3 regions of the Pseudarthrobacter sp. NPDC059871 genome follow, and region 1 is predicted to be linked to each of the others. Evidence: riboswitches for the same ligand, from Rfam matches in the RefSeq annotation. Region 1 holds a riboswitch; each other region holds the start of a gene.
The links. Region 1 has a riboswitch for cyclic di-AMP ahead of ACFV4R_RS13155 (C40 family peptidase). Riboswitches for the same ligand answer to the same signal wherever they lie in the genome.
Positions count from the first base shown of each region.

Region 2: it holds a riboswitch for cyclic di-AMP, as region 1 does, so the genes downstream of both, ACFV4R_RS11670 (LysM peptidoglycan-binding domain-containing protein) here and ACFV4R_RS13155 (C40 family peptidase) in region 1, are expected to answer to the same signal.
Region 3: it holds a riboswitch for cyclic di-AMP, as region 1 does, so the genes downstream of both, ACFV4R_RS07915 (hypothetical protein) here and ACFV4R_RS13155 (C40 family peptidase) in region 1, are expected to answer to the same signal.

Region 1 is NZ_JBHWJV010000009.1:62,146-69,105, reverse strand. It holds gene fdhD (formate dehydrogenase accessory sulfurtransferase FdhD) at 1-675, opposite strand, end outside; gene ACFV4R_RS13180 (molybdopterin molybdotransferase MoeA) at 743-2,245, opposite strand; gene ACFV4R_RS13175 (DUF6457 domain-containing protein) at 2,242-2,538, opposite strand; gene ACFV4R_RS13170 (molybdenum cofactor guanylyltransferase) at 2,551-3,216, opposite strand; gene ACFV4R_RS13165 (HNH endonuclease) at 3,383-3,883, opposite strand; gene ACFV4R_RS13160 (NlpC/P60 family protein) at 4,130-4,909, opposite strand; gene ACFV4R_RS13155 (C40 family peptidase) at 5,067-5,753, opposite strand; cyclic di-AMP (ydaO/yuaA leader) riboswitch at 5,824-6,021, opposite strand; gene ACFV4R_RS13150 (M23 family metallopeptidase) at 6,134-6,960, opposite strand, start outside.
Region 2 is NZ_JBHWJV010000007.1:204,045-211,004, forward strand. It holds gene ACFV4R_RS11655 (TraR/DksA family transcriptional regulator) at 1-98, opposite strand, end outside; gene ACFV4R_RS11660 (lytic transglycosylase domain-containing protein) at 119-1,453, opposite strand; gene ACFV4R_RS11665 (hypothetical protein) at 1,554-2,522, shown strand; cyclic di-AMP (ydaO/yuaA leader) riboswitch at 2,708-2,880, shown strand; gene ACFV4R_RS11670 (LysM peptidoglycan-binding domain-containing protein) at 2,884-3,729, shown strand; gene ACFV4R_RS11675 (YdiU family protein) at 3,823-5,298, opposite strand; gene ACFV4R_RS11680 (ribonuclease Z) at 5,309-6,220, opposite strand; gene ACFV4R_RS11685 (hypothetical protein) at 6,412-6,612, opposite strand; gene ACFV4R_RS11690 (universal stress protein) at 6,868-6,960, shown strand, end outside.
Region 3 is NZ_JBHWJV010000004.1:229,220-236,179, reverse strand. It holds gene ACFV4R_RS07940 (LysR family transcriptional regulator) at 1-172, shown strand, start outside; gene ACFV4R_RS07935 (histidine phosphatase family protein) at 150-677, opposite strand; gene ACFV4R_RS07930 (winged helix-turn-helix domain-containing protein) at 891-1,757, opposite strand; gene ACFV4R_RS07925 (response regulator transcription factor) at 2,815-3,555, shown strand; gene ACFV4R_RS07920 (sensor histidine kinase) at 3,562-5,055, shown strand; cyclic di-AMP (ydaO/yuaA leader) riboswitch at 5,189-5,345, shown strand; gene ACFV4R_RS07915 (hypothetical protein) at 5,349-6,074, shown strand; gene ACFV4R_RS07910 (glyoxalase superfamily protein) at 6,279-6,647, opposite strand; gene upp (uracil phosphoribosyltransferase) at 6,706-6,960, opposite strand, start outside.

The DNA.
Region 1 (6,960 bases):
TCCGGACACCTGGAGGACGGTGCCGCGCAGTGGCAGGAGTCCTTCGCGCAGGGCCCAGCCCACCACCTTGTCCACCGCGTTGTGCCGTCCCACGTCCTCGCGGAGGCACAGCAGCTGCACACCGCCGTCGTCCCCAATCCGGAAAAGCCCGGCAGCGTGCACCCCGCCGGTATCGTCGAAGAGGCGCTGCGACTTCCGGAGCAGGGCGGGCAGGGATGCCAGCACGTGCGCGTCGATCTTGAGGGGGTCCGCCGCGGGGCTGTGGTGCGAGGACTTCCGGACGGCTTCAATGGAGTCGGTCCCGCAGATGCCGCAGGAGCTGGATGTGTAAACGTTCCGTCCCGTTTCCGGCAGGGGGACGTCAGGACGAAGCTGGGCCTCCACCACGTTGAAAGTCTGGACACCGTTCTCGTCCTCGCCGGCGCAGAAGCGCAGGGAAACCAGCTGGTCCGGAGTCCAGATCACGCCCTCGGACACCAGGAATCCGGCTACCAGGTCGAAGTCGTCGCCGGGGGTCCGCATGGTGACCGAATAGGAGAGGCTGCCCAGCCGGATTTCCAGCGGCTCCTCCACCGCCAGGACATCCTCGCGGTAGCGGACGGGAAACTCCAGCGCCTTCGGCGAGCCGTCCAGGACATACTTATGCACCTTGCGGCGCTGCGTCACGCGTCCCATGGACCGTCCTGCCTGTTCATGTCTCCATCATCGCACTGCAGGGTGCCTGCTCTGCCAAACCCCCGGCTCAGCCGAGAAGGGCGCTCCAGTCCACTGGCCCCGCGGGGCCGGCCTTCGCGGCCGGCCGGGACGTCCTGTTGCTGCGCGGTTTGGCTTTGGCGGGGTCGGCCGGGGCTGGAATGGGCGGGCCCCACGGCAGTGCGAAGGCCGGTACCTGCTCCCCCAGCTGCACGCCGTGCGGCGGAACCACCATGACGCCGTCGGCCGTGGCAAGCCCGCGCATCATGCCCGGGCCGGTGTGCTGGGCCGGAGACGCCATCCCGTACACCAGCCGGAACGGCATGAGGCGCGTGCGGCCCGGATCCGGGTCTATGAGGGTACCTGAGGCCACTTCCTGTACCTCCGGAAGTGTTCCGTGACCCAGGGCGGCCAACAGGGGCGCACCCACTGTAAAGAGCGCCATCATGGCGGCGAGCGGATTGCCGGGCAGGCCCAGGACGAACCGGCCGTCGGGGAGTTCGGCCAGCACCACCGGGTGCCCGGGCCGCATGGCCACGCCATCAACCACCAGGCGGCCGCCCAGTTCGGCAACGGCGCGGCGGAGATGATCTGTGCCGGAGCGGCCGGTCCCCCCGGTAGTGATGACGACGTCGGCCGGGAGCCCGGGTGCGCCGGGACCCTCCGGGACCACGTCCTCCAGGGCCGCGAGCCAATCCCCGTAGGAGTCGCCGATGCGCTGCTGGCCGCCCGGGATACCACCGAGCATGCCGACGACGGCCGGCAGCTGATGACCGAACGTGTCCCGGACCTTCCCCGGTGTTGGCAGGCCGTGCACCACTACTTCGGACCCGGTCAGCAGCAGGCGCACGAGGGGTTTGCCCTGTACCTGCAGCTCGTCATATCCGGCCAGTGCGGCGACTGCCAGGTGTGCCGGATTCAGGGTCACCCCCGCCGGAACAAGGATGTCCCCTTCCTGCGCTTCCTCGCCTGCTTTACGCACGTGCTGGCCGTTGCGCGGTTCACCCGGGCGGGCAGTGCCACCCGTGGCGAGGACGGGGAGCCCGTCCTCGTCCTCGGCGAGGACAGCACTTTCGCTGCGCAGGATCCCCTTGCCGCCGGGCGGGATGAGTCCGCCGGTAACGATGGGGCTGGCCTGGTGCGGCGCCAGGCGGGCTCCGGCTTCCACGGGGATCCACGGCCCGGACCCGTTGACTGCCCAGCCGTCCATGGCCGAGGAAGCGTAGTGCGGCATGTCCTGGAGCGCAACGATGTCCTGCTCCAACCTGCGGGCCTGGGCCTGTTCCAGCGGCACCGGTCCGGGCGGGATGGGTGTTGCGGCGTCAAAGGCGGCCTGGCGGGCTTCGGCCCAGGTGTGGGCCAGGTGATGGTGGCCCTGGCCCTCTTCCTGGCCGGTTCCGGCCTGACCTTCGTCGTTTTGTTCCTGCAGTTGTTCTGGCAGTTGTTCCTGAAGTTGTTCTTGCGGGTGTCCGTGGCTGTGTTCAAGGCTGTGGCCGAGGCTGTGTTTATTCCCTGCGGGGGATGCTGCTTGCTGCCCGGGTGCTTCTGTCATTCGCCGGGAGCCCCGGGGGCTTCAGCGTCATAGTCGGCAGCCAGCGTGCGGGCGACGGAGAGTGCCTTTTCCATGGCCGCGGCATCTGTCGAACCGCCGGAGTTCGAGGCCAGGCCCGCGGCGAATCCGGCGATGAAGGTGGTCAGCGGGGCGGCGGGACGGACCACGGAATGCGCCGCCACACCGGCAAGGGAAAGGATGGCATTGATGTCCACCTGGACATCCTCAAGCTCGTAGGCCTGGAGCAGCGACCTGCACCACTCCTCCAGTGTTTCGTCCTGGCTCTTCACCACGTGCCTCCAAAGTTAACTGCGGCCGCGCCCGGCCCCGTCCACGTCCTCCACATCCGGGCTGCCGGCGGCAATCCCCAGTGCGGCGGCATCGTCCCACGTGTCCACATCTGCCGTGTAAGCGGCCGGAACGGCGACAAGCTGCACGTCCAGACTAGCAAGGAGTGAGCGGACTGATCCGTTGACCAACCGGCCGTTCGCGGCCATTTCCCGGGCGGCGCTTTTTAGCATTTCTGTGCTATAAACTCCGGCCAGCGGCTGCATCTTCCCTCCACCATGTTCATCCTCGGTACAGGCCATATAGGACCCCGCCCCCTGCCCCGCGGACAGTTCACGCAGTAGGGCACGCACAGCCCCTGAGACCAAGGGCATATCACAGGCCAGGACGAGGGTGTGCGGAGCGCCGGCCCCCGCCCGGTCCAGGACATCCAGGCCGGTGGCAATGGCCGCTGCGGGGCCGGCGAACTCCGGCTCTTCGCGGCACGTGAGCACTCCGGGGGGCAAGGGGCCGGGATCCGGGCCGACAATCACGGTGTCCCGGGCTCTTTCGGCGGCGGCCAGGGCCCGGTCCAGGAGGGTGGTTCCGCGAAACAGCAGCCCCTGTTTCGGGACTCCTCCCAGCCGTGAGGACCGGCCTCCCGCCAGGATGAGGGCATCAAAGGCCGGCACGTCGTCTTGCATGGTTCAAGCGTAGCCAGTGCCGGGCGCCGACAGGACAGCCCCGGCATTCAATAGGTGAGGCGGCCAGCAACGCCCAGGCCCGGCGGCCGGCGCAGGCAACACCGCCAGGACCGCCAACCCGTCAGCGCAGGTCAATCAATGGGGCACAGCAGACAGTCAGCGCAGGTCAAGCGGCGCGCTCCGGCAGGAGGAACGGATCCCACGCCGGCGTGGGCTTTTCCAGTTCCTTGATCTGCCAGATGGTGCCGTGCGGAGGCGCCGGCTCAAACCGCAGCTTCCAGCCCATTTCAGCGGGCGTGTGGTCGCCTTTGACGTTGTTGCAGCGCAGGCAGGCAGCCACCAGGTTCTCCCAGGAGTCCGCCCCTCCGCGTGACTTGGGGTGCACATGGTCGATCGTGTGCGCTGCTTTTCCGCAGTACGCACACTTGTGCCCATCTCGCCTCAGGACGCCGCGCCGGCTGACGGCGGTGGCATGGTTGTATCTGGGCCGGATGTAGCGGTTGAGGAGAATCACGGAGGGGCGGCCCAGGATTTCCTGCGGACCCACCACGGGGTCATCGCCCTCGGCTACCACGCTTGCCTTGCCTGTGAGCACAAGCACCAGCGCCCGGCGGAAAGTAATAACCGCCAGCGGTTCATATCCAGCATTCAGAACGAGAGTGCGCATGCACGTACCTCTTCACGGCCGCACCCGTCAGGGGCACGAGGGCCGGCTGCCCTCGGCATGTCCGGGCTATGGATCGACACCACAAGAGTAAACAAAGAAATGCAGGATCAGCTAATCACGGCACACAGTATCGTCAGGGAAGGACGTCCGGAGCGCACCGCCCGTGAACGGCAAAGGACCCCTGCCGCGTGGGCAGGGGTCCTTTCACTCCGGGGGCGGCCGTACCGGCCGGCCCTTTCAGGAAGATCAGTTGACGCGGATGAAGACCGGCCCGGAACCGACGTTGGCGCTGAAGACCACGGTCTGGTTGCCGTTGTAGCCGCCGTGCACAGCCTGGCCGTTGCCGGCGTAAACAGCGATGTGGGCCATGCCGGCGCCGCCGTCGGCGTAGTAGATCAGGTCGCCGGGCTGGGCCTCGGCAGCGCTCACGGTGCGGCCCAGGGAGAGGTAGCCGGCGGGCCAGTCGTGGAAGTTGATGCCCACGGCAGCCAGCGAGTTGGTGACCAGCATGGTGCAGTCCTGGTTGACGCCGAGCTGGGCGTACGCTGCGGACAGGATTGCTGCGCCCTTGCCGCTGGAGGATGCCTGGGGAGCAGATGCGGGCTGCGCCGTGACGGTAGCGGTGACCTTCGGCGCTGCAGCGGTCTGGGTTGCGGCGGCCTGGGCGGCCGGAGCCGGAGCGGCTTCCTGGACCTCAACCTCGGGCTCTGCCTCAACCACCGGAGCCGGGCTGGTGCTGACGGCCGGCTTCTCGAAGGAGATGTTGATGGTGGACGCCGCGGAGATCGGGGCTTCCACAGCTGTTCCAACTTCAAAAGCTGATGCAGGAGCGGAGTCGCGCTGGACGTTGGTGTCAGCTGCGTTTGCGGCGATGCCGCTGGTCAGGACCAGGCCCGAGGCTGCGGCGATAACCGCTGCCTGGCGCCCAACGCCGCCGGCGTTGCCGCCAACAGCCTTGGCGATAATGGCGATTGAGTTGGTCTTGGTGACTTCGGCGCGATGCCGTGCGGTAGCACGAGTCGTCATCAGTTCTCTCTTTCGTTGTCCCCGGGCCTGTAGGCAACACGGGGGTTTTGGACGCGCCGGCATCTTGGGGGTACGTCGGCGCGTCCCGAACGGGGATGTGTGAATTAGCGAAAAGCGGGGGCAAAGAAAAAGTTTCTGGGGCCTGGGGCCCCAGAAACTAGTTCATGGTGTAGAACGAGGAGGTTCCGGTGGCGGCAACCGCGTGAAGGAGGGTGCCCTGGGACGGGTTGAGCGCGCTGATCATCATGCCGTTGCCGACATAGATGCCAACGTGTGCGCCGCCGTTCTGCATGACGAGGTCGCCAGGCTGCGGGGTGGAGGTGGGCTTCATGGCGTTCCAGGCATTGACGCGCGGGATGCTGATGCCGGCCTGGGCGTAGACCCACTGGGTGAATCCGGAGCAGTCCCAGCCGTTGGGGCTGGTGCCGCCCCACACGTACGGGTGGCCAATGCCGGTGTACGCGATAGCCGCGATGCCCGAGGTGGCGGCGGAGGAAACGGTCTCCGCGAGCTTCTCGGAGGCAGCTTCGGTCGAGTCAGCGGCTGCGGTGACGGCGTTGCCGGCATCCCGTGCTGCTGAAGCTGTGGACTGGGTGCGTACCGGCTCGGGCTTCGGAGCGGCGGTGGTCTTGATGACCGGGCGCTCGAAGGAAACGGTGGCAGTAGGTGCCGCGGTGACGGCGAGGGCCGTCTGGGCCGAACCCGACTCGGTGGATGCCGAGACACCCGCGGTGGTGTCCGCGACGGCCGGCAGGCCCATACCCAGAACGAGGCCGGAAGCAGCTGCAACTACTGCAGCCTGGCGACCCACTGTCCCGGCATTGGCACTAACAGCCTTGGACACGGCGCCCAAAGGGTTGGTACGAACCGTTTGCGCACGGTGGCGCGCAGCATTATGGCGTGAAGACACGAAGGTAGCCTCTCCCAATGCCTGCGAGGTGAGCTGTCGGATTCGGATGGGAGTCACCCGGCCACACGGCTTCCAAGGAAGCTTTCGTGACTTAACCCCAAGGCCTTCGAAACAAGAAGGCCAAAATTGGTTCCCCCGCCCCTGCCAGACGATGAAATGCGAACGGACCTTGAGCGGTGGCAGAGTTAGGCAATCCACTCAAGAGCGTCAACTTCGGAAAAGTTGACGCGAGTTAGACGGTACAGCAGTTTTGTTTGAATGTCACATTCAGGTCACGGCGGGTCACGGCCATTCGAGAGTCCACCATCATTTGGCTAGAGCCAGCCGGTGGGGTCGACGACCTCGCCGTTGACCTGGACTTCAAAGTGGAGGTGGCAGCCGGTGGAGGCGCCAGTGGTCCCGCTGAGGGCTATGACGTCACCACGGGAGACGGTTTGGCCCTCGGTGACGTTGAACGACGACAGGTGGTTGTAGGTGGTCTCCAGGCCGTTGCCGTGGTCCACCACCACCCTGTTGCCGCCGCCGTACTGGTGCCAGCCCACAAAGGTCACGGTTCCGGTGGCGGCAGCCATCACGGAGGTTCCGCACTGGGCAACATAGTCCTGCCCGCGGTGGAAGTCGCCAGTGCCGCCGGTGATGGGGCTGACGCGGTAGCCGAACGGCGATGCCGTGGCCATGGTGGCCAGCGGGGCCCCCAGGGTACCGGCGGATGCAGCCCGGGAGACCGATCCTGCGGACTGGGCGCTGAGCAGCTGCTTGAGCTTGCCGTCAGGGTCCGCCTGGGTCACGACGGCGGAGCGGCTGAAGTCGATCTGGGCGCCAGCTTCTGCGGAAATCGCGGGCTGCGGCGTCACCGACGAGGCGGCAACGGCACCGGTTCCGCTGGCGTCAGTCGCCATAACAGGACTGGTGACGGGGACGGTCACGGTGAGCACCAGGCCGGTGGCGGCAAGCGCGATGCCGGCCTTTTGGCCGATGCCGCTGGCCGAGGCGAATTCCGTTATCTGGCGGAATGGACCCCGACGGCGGCGCGCATCACGGTGAAGATCGCGGGGGCGCGAGGTCTCGGCAGCCTGGACGGCTTCGACAGCACGCGGCGTAGCAGCGGGGCCCGCCGCGCGCCGGCGGCCCCGGGGGGTCT
Region 2 (6,960 bases), on a different contig from region 1:
TTGGCTGCGGCGATGTCCGCCCGCAACGCCGGCAGCAGGGCCAGTTTCAGCTGCCGCTCCTCTTCGAGCAGCAGCCGGAAGCGTTCGTAGTCAGCCATGGGAAAAGCCTAGTCCTGCGTCAGTACCAGTTGTTCGCCATCGAGTGGCTCCAGGCTCCGCAGGGCGAACCGTACCTGTCGCGGATGTATCCCAGCCCCCAGTCGACCTGGGTCCGGTAGCTTGTCAGCCAGTCACTGCCGGCGCTCGCGTACTTCCCCGGCGGCAAGGCCTGGGGGATCCCGTAGGCACCCGAGTAGGGGTTGGTGGCCGTGGTCTGCCAGTTGGACTCCTTGGTCCACAGCTGCGCCAGGCACAGGAACTGGTCCTGGCCCCAGCCGTAGGCGCCCAGGCGTCCGGCAGCATAGCTCTTCGCTCCGGCAGGATCGTTGACGGCACCACCGGGAACCGACGGTACGACGACGGGCGGCGGCACCGGCTGGGCCGGCGGTGCGGGCGGCGGGGCCGGGTTCACCGGGGCGGGCTTCACAGGATCCGGGTTCGCCGGAGCGGGACCGGCAGCTCCTGGCGGCGCACCGGGCGCGGGCGGTGGTACCTCCACGCGGGCGTCCGCTGCGGCTTTCGCTGCCCGATCCGAGTCCCGTTGGGCCTGTTCCCGGGCGGCGGCACGCTTCGCCGCCTGCGATGCTTCATAGGCGGCGAGGGCGGCCTGGCCCTGCCGGAACTCCCCCTCAACGGCCGCGGTTGTTCCCTTGAGTGAGGCCAGCTGTGCCGTGAGTTCCCCGCCGTGCTGCTTCTCTTCACTGATGTGGCGGGCTACCGCGTCCTGCGCCGACCTGGCCCCGGCAAGCCTGGCTCCGGCCTCCCTGGCCAGGTTTTCCCGCTCGGACCGTGCGGCTTTCTCCTGCTCACCCAGGGACCATGCCACCTTCGCGGCGGACGCCGCCCGGTCCACCAGGCCGGCTGTCTTCGCGCCCACCAGCTCCACCATGTTGAGTCCGTGGACGCTGCCGGCCTCAAGGGCGTCCAGGGCCATGAAGAATCCAGCCGTGGTTGCACCCGTCTTGTAGGACTGCACGGCAAGGGCGCCGATCTCCCTGCGGTGCGCCTGGAGTTCCCCGCTGGCAGTTGCCGACTGCGCCGCCAGGGCTTCGACCCTGCTGTTGGCTGCAGCGAGTGCCGCCTCGGTAGCGGCGTAGTCCGCCGCAGCGGTCACGGCCACGCCGCCAAGTGTTTCTGCATCCGCCTGCAAACCGGCGAGGAGGCTGCCGATCCGGGTGATCTCGGCCGCTGTGCCCGCTTCAGACTCCCTGGCCTCCCGGACGTCCTCCCAGGAGGGGTACCCCTCCGGCGGGAGGTCGGCGGCCGACGCCGGAACCAGGGCCGCGCCCAGCAGGGCACACGCCAGAAGTCCTCCGAGCACCGGGGACTTCAGTTTGGTAACAAACAGGGACATAGTCCCGTAGCCTACGGCCTCAACCACAGGTTGAACCTTTACTGCTGTGGATTGTTATCCAGCAGAGACGGAAGCCGCGCCACAGCCCTAGACTGTGCCCATGGCCGGCGCCAGCACACCAAGCACCACAGCAATCCGCCGCGGCCCTGCCTCCGCACGGACAGCAGGACGGGCACCCGCCCGCCTGCGGTTGCCGTTCCTGACCGCAGCAGTACTGGCGGTATCGGCCTGCACCCCGCAGCAGCCCACCCCGGCAGCGTCCCCCGCTGCCGCCGCCCCCGGACCGGTCACCATCGAGGTAAACCAGTCCCGCGACCAGTACGGGCAGCACGCCATCCTGCTCCAGCTCACCAACACCACTGACGGTCCCCTGACGGTGGACCTGGCGCGGGTCAGTTCCGCGCTGTTCGACGGGGACATCGAGTGGACGCCACAAGCGGGCGGCCTGGAGCTTCCGCCGCACCAGCCCAAGAGCGTGCCCGCACAGCTTCCACCCCCGGCCTGCGCCGCCCCGGCATCGGCATCCTCGCAGGCCAGCGCCAGGGTTTCCGTTTCTGCGGCGGGACAGCAACCGGCCACGCTGACCCTCCAGGCTCCGGATCCCTTCGGCGTGCTGCCGCGCAACAATACCGAGCTCTGCCTGGCCGCCGACGCCGCGAAGGTGGCCGGGCTAAGCCTGGACCCGCAACTCGAGGTAGCGGCGGACGGCCGCACCGCCGTCGTCCGCCTTCGCGTCAGCCCACGTCAGACGGTTCCCGGAGAGACTCCGTCCCTCACGCTGCACAGCGTGGGCGGCACTCCCCTGCTGGCGGAGGCCGGGCCCGGGCCTGGGGCTGAGCCGTGGCCTCGGAACGTGACGGTCCGGTCGGGGGAACCCGGCACGGTCCTGGCCCTGCGGGTGCGTCCCGCCCGGTGCGATCCGCACGCTGTGGCGGAAGACAAAGTGGGTACCCTGCTGCCCCTCACCGTTGCCGTCGGGAGCCGGGAAGGTGTCCTGAAAGTGGCTGCGGACGGTCCGTTGCGTGCGCAACTTTATGACTTTGTTACGGAGGCCTGCCAGACCGGCTAGGCACCGGGCATCATCCGAGGTCACGGCGGCGTGCCGGGCTGCCCTCCGGACGGTGGCCCCATCCGAGAGGACCGCCTCGTATGTTATCCAAATGTGACAATCGGGTGAACGTCGGGTTATGGTCGTACACGTGTCCCTCCCAAGCGGGACATTCCCCTCAGCTTGCCGAGCCCTGCCGCTGAACCGGGATTCAATCGCTTTCCAGCTGGCAGGGACGGGGGAACCAAGTTTCCGCGGCTTCATTGAAGCCTTGGGGTTAAGTCGATATCGCCTTCCGTCCCTGACGAAGTGCGCTACCGGCCGGGCATCTCCAGCCCGAACCCGACAGCTCACCCCGCAGGCATGGGAGAGGCGATCAACCGTGTCCAAAAATTTCACCACCGCCCGTCACCGTGCTACTCCGGCCGGCTCCATCGCACTGCAGGGCCTGGCCGTGACGGCCAAGGCCCAGGCCCGGACCTTCGGACGCCCGGCACTGGCGGTAGCCGCAGCATCCGGCATTGCGTTCGGCGTCGGAGCTCCGGCACATGCAGGCGTGACCGGCCCGGACAGCACCGAAACCACTAACGTCCAGGCATACTCGGCTCCTGCCGCGCCCGTAGCCGCTGCACCCGCCGCCGCTGCCGGCAACGTCCACACGGTTGTTTCCGGCGACACCCTGGGCGCCATTGCGTCCGCCAACGGGGTTGGCCTGAACGATGTCCTGGCAGCCAACGGCCTCGACGTTTCCTCGATCATCTACCCGGGCGACCAGATTGCCATCCCCGGCGCCGGATACGCAGCCCCGGCCGCTCCGGCTGTCGCTCCGGCAGCAGCACCGGTGCAGACCGCAAGCGCGGCTCCCGCCAACACCGGCATGAACCTCGGCTACGCCTCCGCAACGCCTGCGGCTACCGGCTCGGGCACCGGCGCCGCCATCCTCGCCAACGCTTACGGCCAGGTTGGCGTCACCCAGGATTGCACCGCCATGGTGGAGAAGGCCCTGCGAGCCGTCGGCAAGTCAGTAGGCGACCTGGCTCCCGGCCAGTTCTTCCAGTACGGCACCGTGGTGGGCGCTCCCGCCCCGGGTGACCTGGTCATCTCTGCCGGCCACGTCGGCGTGTACGCCGGTGACGGCCAGATGGTCAGCGGCGGCGTCAACGGCAGCCAGACCCAGGTGCACTCCGTCAGCTGGGTTGGTGCAGCCTCCTACGTACGGGTCGCCTAGCCCTGCTGAGCAGGTAGCGTCCAGCTCATAGAGCTGCAAAAAGGGCGGTAGCCGGGATATCCCGGTTACCGCCCTTTTGCTTGGTTGCCAGGTTCAGGTGCCGCAGAAGGTCATGTACGTCCCGAAGTCCTCCGGGGCGCCCTCGGCGTACCGCTCCAGGCCGGGGCGTTCGCTGTACGGCGCAGTCACCGCTTCCAGCAGGCCGTGCAGTGGATCCAGGTCCCCGCCGGTAGCCGCTGCCAGCGCCTCTTCGACCAGGTGGTTCCGCGGAATGTACGCGGGATTGGTGCTGTCCATCAGCCCGGCATCCGGCCCCAGCTTCTGCCAGCGTTCGGCCCAGGCATCGTACACAGCCAGGTCCATGACCATCCCACGGACAGGACGGCTGTCACCCCGGGCAGCCTTGGCCAGGTTCCTGAAGAAGAGCGTGTAGTCCACCGGGTCGTCCTTGAGGATGCCGGTGACGCCGTCCACCAGGTCAGAGACCTCCTGGGCTGCCGCCGTTTCCGGTTTCCCCGCAACAAGGCCCAGCTTGGTGGCCATGCCGCCAAACCACTCCGCACTGTAGTGCCGCCGGAACCCGCCCAGCGCCTCCACGGCCACCGGAACCGCCGCCTCCTGGTCTTCGTCGATGAGCGGCAGCATGGCTTCGGCGAGGCGGGCCAGGTTCCATTCGGCCATGACCGGCTGGTTGGCGTACGCATACCGGCCACCGACGTCGATGGAGCTGTACACGGCGGCCGGGTTGAATCCGTCGATGAAGGCACAGGGGCCGTAATCTATCGTTTCACCGGAGATGGTCATGTTGTCTGTATTCATCACACCGTGGACGAACCCCACCAGCATCCACTGCGCCACGAGCGAGGCCTGCGCCGCCACCACGGCCCGGTACAGGGCGAGGTAGGGGTTCTCCTCCGCGGCGGCATCCGGATAGTGGCGGCTGATGGCATGGTCCGCCAGCCGGCGCAGGAGTTCCGTGTTTTCCGTGGCCCGCGCATACTGGAAACTGCCCACCCGCAGGTGGCTGCCGGCCACCCGGGCAAGCACGGCGCCGGGCAGCATGTCATCCCGGCGCACCTGCCGTCCTGTCGCCACGACGGCGAGGGAACGGGTGGTGGGGATGCCGAGGGCGTGCATGGCCTCGCTGACCACGTATTCGCGGAGCATGGGCCCGACGACGGCACGGCCGTCCCCGGCGCGGGCGAACGGCGTGCGGCCGGAGCCTTTCAGGTGCAGGTCCTTCAGCCGTCCGCGGGCATCCTCCAGCTCACCCAGCAGCAGCGCGCGGCCGTCACCGAGGAGGGGCGAGTAGCCACCGAACTGGTGCCCGGCGTAGGCCTGGGCCACGGGCGTGGCACCCTCCGGGACGTGGTTGCCCAGCAGGAACCGCACCCCCTCCTCCGAACCCAGATAAGCGGGGTCGAGCCCCAGTTCCGCGGCGAGCGGTTCGTTGAGTACCAGGAGTCTGGGGTCCGGGGCTTCCTCCGCCTCCCAGGGCACCGCCAGCTCGTTGAGTTCGCGGGCGAAGCGGCCGCCCAGGGCGACAATCGATTCTGCAGCAGCGGTCATGGTTTAAACCCTATCCCCGCGGCGGCCGTTGCAGGCCCTCGCGGCGGTTCGGAAGGCGGATGCGCTGGAGGTCATCGGCGGCGATCACGGTGGCGCCCCCGGCGCGGGCGGACGCCTGCCGGGCCAGGAGGGTGACGTCGTTGCCGTACCGGGACGAGAAGTGCGTGAGCACCAGCGTCCGTGCGCTCCCGTGCCGCGCCAAATCGCCTGCTTGCCCGGCGGTGAGGTGGCGGTATTCCTCCGCCAGACCGCCGTCGTGGTCGCTGAACGTGGACTCGGCGACCAGGAGGTCGGCGCCGTCGGCAAGGTCTTCGGCACCGTCGCAGGGGGCGGTGTCCATGACGAACGCGAAGCGCTGCCCGGGGCGCGGAACGCTGACATCGGCGAGTCCGACGCCGTCAAGGGTACCTTCGCGCCAAAGGCGGCCGACGTCCGGCCCGGCGATGCCCGCTGCCGCGAGGCGGTGGGGCAGGAACGTGTGACCCTCCGGCTCGGTGAGGCGGTAGCCGTATGTTTCGATCCGGTGCTTGAGCGGCCGGATATGGAGGCCGTCCGCCACCTCGCCGGCGGCGCCGTGGGGATGGAGCCTCAGGTCCAGGCCGGGCGTGCTGACGGAGACCAGCGCCTGCACCACAGCATCCCCGGAGGCCGGGTAGTGCAGGTGGACCGGGTGGTTGACGCCGTCCAGCACCATCCGGGACAGCACGCCCGGGAGTCCGAAGCAGTGGTCGCCGTGGACGTGGGTGAGGCAGATCCTGGTGACTTGCGTTGCCGAAACTCCGGCGTGGATCATCTGGCGCTGTGTTCCTTCGCCGGGATCGAAGAGCAGCCCCTCCCCGTCCCAGCGCAGCAGGTACCCGTTGTGGTTCCGGGTACGGGTGGGCACCTGCGATGCGGTGCCCAGGACCACCAGTTCACGCACGGCCGCTGCCGTGACCTGCGGCCGCCAGGCCTTTTGCGTAGGTTGCCTGGCCCACGTGCTGCAGGCAGTCGGCGAGGGTACTGACAAGCCGGACGCCGAGGGTCACCGGAGGGTCCCATCCGGGCTCTTGAGCGTCTCAACCACTGCATCGCTGATACGCACGCAGGCGTCCTGCAGGAGTTCAGTGGATTTCACTGGCCGGCTTCTCCCTGGAGCAGCGGGTCCTCCTGCCAGCGGTCCGGATTGTTCTCGGCCGCACCCGGATAGCTGTCCGGTTCGCCGTGTACGGGGTCAAGCTCCTGTGACGCCGCGCTTCCCGGGGTTTCATCAAGCAGCACGTCATTTTCGTCAACGACTTCCAGGCCATCCTCCGGAAGGTTCTGTTCACTCATGGTCACGCCTTTCCTTGGGGCTGCACCCGGTCTGATGCAGCGCAGAACGGTACCGCCAGACAATAGTAAGCATACTGAGCACCCCTGCGGGTGGGAACCGTCCCCCGATAGCCGTGACTTTCGGCCCTACAGATGGCGGGAGTCCGGCGGCCACTCTTATACGGAAGGAGACGTGCTGTCGCCGCGCAACGCTGGGGGCTGCCACCGCCTCCTGAGTCAGCCCACAACTCCGCACGAAAGACCAGGAAACCGGCCATGACATCACGTAAACCGATTGCCGTTGCCACCAACGACTCTGCGCAGAGCCAGGCGGCGGTGCTGTGGGCCGCGCACCGGGCCGAAAAGGCC
Region 3 (6,960 bases), on a different contig from region 1:
GCTGGGCCGTCCCGCGTTGCCTGAAGACGTGGTTGCCGTGCCCGTCACGGACCCGGTCCAAGCGCGGCAGGTGGGCATAGTCCACCGCAGGACCATGAGGGCCAGCCCGGGCATCCGGTATGTGTCAGAACTGCTGCGCGAGATCGCTGCTAGTGGGCCCGGGGAACCTTGAACCTGGTGATGCGGGCGTCCTGCCCGTCCAGCTCGGCCCACGACTTTTCGGTTTCCAGGACCGTCAGCGCGCTGGTGGGATACCGGGTGGCGGCGTCCATATAGGCGTCATGGTCGGAATCCCGGGAGGCCAGGTGCATCGCCAGGTCCTGGACACCCGGCAGGTGCGAGATCAGCATCAACGTGGTCACCGTGTCCGGAACGTGGTTGACCACGGCAAGCATGCGCAGGGCCGAAGCGGCATACAGCCCGTCCTCGAGCTTGGGCGTAGGAGCCTTGTCCCCCAGCTCCGAACACACCCAGGTGCAGGTCTGTCGGGTACGCAGGGCACTCGAGCACAGGATGAAGTCAGGGACGATGTTGTGCTTGAGCAGCCACTTCCCAGCCAGCGGCGCCTCCCGGTGGCCGCGCTCCTCCAGGGGCCGCTCATGGTCGGCAACCCCGCCGGGCCAGTCCGCCTTGGAGTGCCGCATGATCACAAGCCGGCGAAGATGGTGCTCACTCATGGCCCAAGCCTAACGCCCAAAAACACCAGCCGCGGAGGCCACCCACTCACGGGCCCGAACGCACGAAAGCGGCGTTTCGCGTAGTGCCGCATCGCCGGGGCCCACGCGGCCAGGGTTCCCTGGCCGAGCTTGCGAGGCGAGGGAGGCCGCGGGGCGGAACGAAGGAGGTGTCGAAGGCACGGCGAAATGCCGCTTTCGTGCGTCGGTGAAGGACTAGATCGAGTATTCCGGAGCGGCCCAGACGACGACCTCGGGGTGCTCGTAGAACCGGTAGCCCTGGCCGCGGACCGTGCGGACGGTGTTGGCCAGCCGGCCGAGCTTGGAGCGGAGGCGGCGGATGTGGACGTCGATGGTGCGCTCGTTGGGGACCTCTTCGGCGTTGCGCCACAGTCCTTCGAGCAGTTCGTCACGGCCCACCGTGCGGGTGCCGTTTTCCACCAGGTAGTTCAGGAGTTCAAACTCCTTGAAAGTCAGGTTGAGGGATTCGCCGTCGAGGTGGACTTCGCGGCGGGCGAGGTCGATCAGGACGCCGGAGGGGCGGGGCTCCTGCGGCTGCTGGGGCCGGGGTGCCTCGGTGCGCTGCCGGGCGTTGACGGTGGGGTCGCCGAAGGTGGAACGGACCACGTCGAGCGCGGAACCGGGGGTGCCGGCAGGGGCAACCGCCACGGCGGCGTAGCTTTCGGCGCCGGTCACCAGGGACTGGGCGTAGGCGCGGATTTCCTGGGCAAGCTTGGCAATGGAGGTGCCGGCAGCTGCAGCGGTTTCCTCGTCAATGCCCATGTACAGCACGAACCCGCGGGCCACGTTTTCGTTGGCAACCGGCCGGACGGCGTTGGGCCCGGCCACCACCGGGGTGGGGGCGGTGAGGGGCGCCGCGGTCTCCGTAGGCTGCACGGCGCGGAGCTGGCCGTAGGAGTTGGGGTTGTAGCCCTGGGGTGCGTAGCCCTGAGCCGGGAAGCTGTTTCCGGACGTCGGAGCAAGCGAGGGGCGGGGGCCGAAACCGGGGCGAAGGCCAGACGGCTGGCCGGCCTTGGCGGCGTTACGGACGGAGATGTGGACGTATCCGGATGCAACTGACATGGAATGCTTACCTCAATGTGAATGGCCGCCAGAGCGGCACTCGAATGCTGGGTTTCCCCGCACTGCGAATGGGGAGGGGCGCCCGACGCTGGGCTGGGGGCGAATGCCTAAGAACTTCGAAGGGTGTGGAAGGTCAGGCGTGCATTCGACAACAGCGCATGTCGGCAGCAGCTGATGTGCTGGGCCAATATTCTGCGGCTGCAGGTGCTGTTGAGTTCTTGTTCACATTGGAAGTGTGCAGCGTAACAATGGCAACTTGCAAGTAACAATGGGCAGAATCGTCCGCATCGTGAGACAAAGCGGCAAAATGTGCGACAGATCACGATTCTGGGAAGGTCAAATAATAACGTTCGTTATCCGAGAATGAGCCTTCGGTAGGTCATTTGATTGAACTATCTTCGATAAATGTGCAATCTATCGAATCACTCCGAATTTCAATCGCTTGACATAGAATCCATCCACCGGAGGGTCTCCACTGTCCAATTCGTTGCCGCCTGCTAGCGGTCTTTTCGGCTCCCGACTACCCGAACGAAGCCACCGCGGCGGCGTCTCACATTGCGCCGGCCGTTCAGTTGCTGGTGCTCCCCGCACCCGGCTGCTGCCGTACCGGGCGCCGTCGCAAGCAGTATGGTCTGGGCCGTGTAGCTGTCCGAGGATTTGAGGGCGGTAACGCGGACGGTTAACCCGGATCTGACTTCCGAGATGCCCAAGGTGCCACCCGTGCTGCCGCTGCCCCGGTTATCCAAAGCCCGGCTGCCCAATGCCCGGCCGTCCAAAGCCCCGGGCGCCCCCTCTGCCGGGTACGGCTGCGGTGCGCCCCACCCTGCCGGCTGTTCCTGCCACCGGTCCGCGTCCGCCGTCGTACTCCCCCATCCGGCGGGCTGGCCGCTGAACGGGAGCGGCCCAATCCCGGGACGGCAGTGCTGACCGTGACATTCGGACCTTGGCGCCGACGCTGCCACACCCGCTGCGACGCCCAGCTGGCTAGGCTGGGATTCACAGCTGGGGCACAGGAAGCCCAAAGCCAGCCTATATCGAAGGATCGGAGAGTTGTCCCATGGCCACCTCGCACTCCATGACCAACAACCTCCCCAAGCTCTCCCACCCGGACGGCTCCCCTATCCGCGCCTTGGTGGTGGACGACGAACCGAGCCTTTCCGAGCTGATGAGCATGGGCCTGCGGATGGCGGGGTGGTCCGTGGCAGTGGCAGCGGACGGGCCCGAGGCGGTGAAGCTGGCCAAGGACTTCCGCCCCGACGTCCTGGTGCTGGACGTGATGCTTCCGGGGTTCGACGGCGTGGAGCTGCTGGGCAGGATCCGCGCCTTCGCGCCGGAGGTGCCAGCCCTCTTCCTGACCGCCAAGGACGCAGTCCAGGACCGTATCGTCGGCCTGGCCGCCGGCGGTGACGACTATGTCACCAAACCGTTCAGCATGGAGGAAGTCATCCTCCGCCTGCACCGGCTGGTCCAGCGCTCAGGCGTCGCAGCCATGGACACTGCCGAATTGGTGGTGGGCGACCTGGTGCTCAACGTCGACACCCGGGAAGTCACCCGCGCCGGTGATGATGTGCAGCTGACGGCCACCCAGTTCGAGCTGCTCCGCTACCTCATGGAGAACCCCAAGCGCGTCATCAGCAAGGCGCAGATCCTTGACCGGGTGTGGGACTACGACTTCGGCGGCCAGGCCAACATTGTGGAGCTCTACATCTCCTACCTCCGCAAGAAGATCGACGCCGTCCATCCGCCTATGATCCACACCGTCCGCGGGGCCGGCTACGTCATCAAGCCGGCAGAGTAGCTCGCCATGGCCACTTCAGAAGCTCCCTACGCCCGGAGTTGGCTCAGGCCGGCAACCTGGCACCTGCGTACCCGGCTGATCGCCCTGGCCATGGCCCTGCTCATCGCCATCTGCGGCGCCGTTGGCATCGTGAGCTACGCATCGATGGACGCCTTCCTGACCCGGCAGCTCGATGACCAGCTCAGCCAGGCCGCAAACCTTGCCGACAACCCCGGCCGCCCGCCGTTTGGCGGCTTCAATGGACGGGACCCCCTGGACGCCAGGGGCCAGAGAATCGGCACAGTGAACGCGAGCATCCGCAACGGCCAGGTGAGTTCCGGCGGTTTCCTCGCCTCGGACACCACCCGCCAACCCTTGTCCACGGAGGACAAGGAGACGCTCCTTGCACTCGACGCCAACTCCCAGCCGGTGGACCGTTCAATGTCCAGCGGTGACTATCGGCTGATCGCGGTCCAAACAAACTCCGGCGATGTCCTGGTCACGGGACTCCCCCTGGCTACCAAGGAAAGTACCCTCAGGTCCCTGGTGTGGACCTTCGTGTTCGTATCGTTGGGCGGTTTGCTGTTGATCGGCCTGGTGGGGACGGTACTGATCCGCCGCACCATGAAACCCCTGGAACAACTTTCCGAGGTTGCCACCCGGGTGTCTGAGCTGCCCCTTGACGCCGGTGAGGTGGCGCTCGCCGTCAGGGTGCCGGCGTCGAACTCCAACCCGGGCACCGAAGTGGGCAGTGTGGGGCATGCACTGAACCTCATGCTGGACAACGTGGCCAGCGCCTTGGAAGCCCGGCAGAAGAGCGAAACCAAGGTGCGCCAGTTCGTGGCGGATGCCTCGCACGAGCTCCGCACCCCTCTGACCGCCATCCGTGGTTACACCGAGCTGATGCGGATGACCGAGGACTTCACACCCGACGGTCAGAAATCGCTGGCCCGGGTACAGAGCCAGTCCGAGCGGATGACGGCACTGGTGGAGGACCTGCTGCTCCTGGCGCGGCTGGATGAGGGCCAGCCGCTCAAGCTGGCCGAGGTGGATCTGACGCAGCTGGTGGTGGAAAGCGTCAGCGACGAAAAGGTCATGGCCCCCAGCCACACCTGGCGGCTGGATCTTCCTGCGGAGCCGGTGCTGATCCACGGGGACGGCGCGCAGCTGCGGCAGGTGCTCATGAACCTGCTGTCCAACGCCCGCAAACACACCCCTGCCGGAACCACCGTGGTTGCCGGCGTCAGTACGGCACCGGACGGCGCCGCTGTCGTAACGGTCACGGACGACGGCGGGGGCATCCCGGCGGACTTCGTGGACCACGTCTTTTCACGCTTCGCCCGCGCAGACGCGGCCCGCAAGGGCAGCGGCGACCAGGCCGGCGCGGCCGTTGCCGAGGGCACCAGCGGGCTGGGCCTTTCCATCGTCCAGTCCATCGTGGAAGCGCACGGAGGCCGGGTAACGGTCACATCACGGCCGGGGATGACGGAGTTCGCGCTCCGTCTGCCAACCGTGCCCTGAATTCGCCAAGGCGACGCGCCGACGTCGTGATGTCTGTTACCTAAATGTGACTTAAGCGCCGCTCTCCTGTACCGTCGATATGGTGCGGTTCCCGTTCGGGCCGCATATCCGGATGACGCCAAGCTCTGCCACTTCCCGGATTTCGCTTGAACTGAGGCAGAGGCGGGGGACCCACGTCCCGGGCAACGCAGTACTGCCCTTGGGGTTAAGCCAGCACGTGTATTTGCCGTGCGGCCGGATGCCCTCATCCGAACCCGACAGCTAACTCCGCAGGTGTGAGAGGCGAATCAAACATGTCTAAATTCACGGTAAAACCACGCCCAAAATCGGCTCCCAGCCACAGCGCGCAGCCTGAAACCCGCAAGAAGTCTGCCTTCGGCAAGCGCGCGGCGGTCCTCGCCGTGTCCGCAGCGATGCTGGTAGGCGTCGGCGCCGCAGGCCAGGCCACGGACGGATTTTCCCGCGTGGCAGCCACCGGTGCCGAGTCCCCGGCTGCCGCCGATTCCCAGATGAGCATCGAGAAGAGTGAAATCCGCTCGAACCCGGCCGCGTCCGCGCCCGCCGAACTCAAGGTGCAGCCCCAGGAGGCAGCACCGGCACCCGCACCCGCGGCAGAACCTGCCCCGGCTGTAGCGCCTGCACCGGCACCGGCACCGGCACCCGAGCCTGCTCCGGCCCCCGCTCCCGAGCCTGCCCCCGTCGTCGCCGTCAACGACCCTGCCGGCGCACAGGCTTACGCATCCGGCCAGCTGGCCAGCTACGGGTGGGCGCAGGACCAGATGCAGTGCCTGGTCACCCTGTGGACCAAGGAGTCCGACTGGACCACCACCGCTACCAACGCCAGCAGCGGCGCCTACGGGATCGTGCAGTCTCTGCCCGCCGAGAAGATGGCGAGCGCCGGTCCCGATTACCTGACCAACTACCGCACCCAGATCAACTGGGGCCTGAACTACATCAAGGAGCGCTACCAGTCCCCGTGTGGCGCCCTGAACTTCCACTTGGGTAACAACTGGTACTAAGAACCCGCACTGGCTGAGGCCCTTCCGACCGGCCGCCGCCGAACCTTCCCGGTTCAGCGGCGGCCGTCGTCGTCTCCGCAGCCATGCGTGCGAGGTAGCAGTTTTTGGAGTTGACCCTCCGGCCGCCGAGCGGATTGGCACCTGCTTCGCCGTGGCGGCGAAATACCGCGAAGGCGTCGTGGTCCGGGGGGCCAGAACGTGCCGTTACCGTCCCGGGATGTACTGGACGGCCCAGCGGTTGCCGTCGGGGTCTGCGAAGTACACGAAATGACCCCAGTCCTGGACGTCCACATCGCTGACGTCCACGCCGTTGTTCTTCAGGTGGTCGTGGGCGGCCTGGATGTCACTGACCACCAGCTGGAGGTTGGAGCCTGTACCCGGAGGAGCGTCCGTGAGGCCTTCACCGATGCAGATGGAACATGCCGAGCCGGGCGGGGTCAGCTGCACGAAGCGGATGGACTCCGACGGGCGTTCGTCGAAGTCGGCGTTGAAACCAACCTTGTTAACGTAGAAATCCTTGGCGCGGTCCACATCGGACACGGGGACAAACACGAGTTCAAGTTTCCAGTCCATTGCCACAGGCTACGGCCGGACCCCATATTGCGGAAGGCCCTCCGCCCGGTCGATGCGGTTAGCCGGCGATGCCGTACAGGCGGTCTCCCGCATCCCCAAGGCCCGGAACGATGTAGGACTTTTCGTTCAGCTTCTCGTCAATCGAGGCGAGGACGATGTGCACGTTTGCCTCGCCCAGCTCCTCCTCCAGCTTGGCCAGGCCCTCCGGGGCCGCAAGCAGGCAGATGCACGTGACGTCCGAGGCCCCGCGCTTGAACAGGAACTTGATGGCCTCGCGCAGCGTTCCGCCCGTGGCAAGCATGGGGTCCAGGAC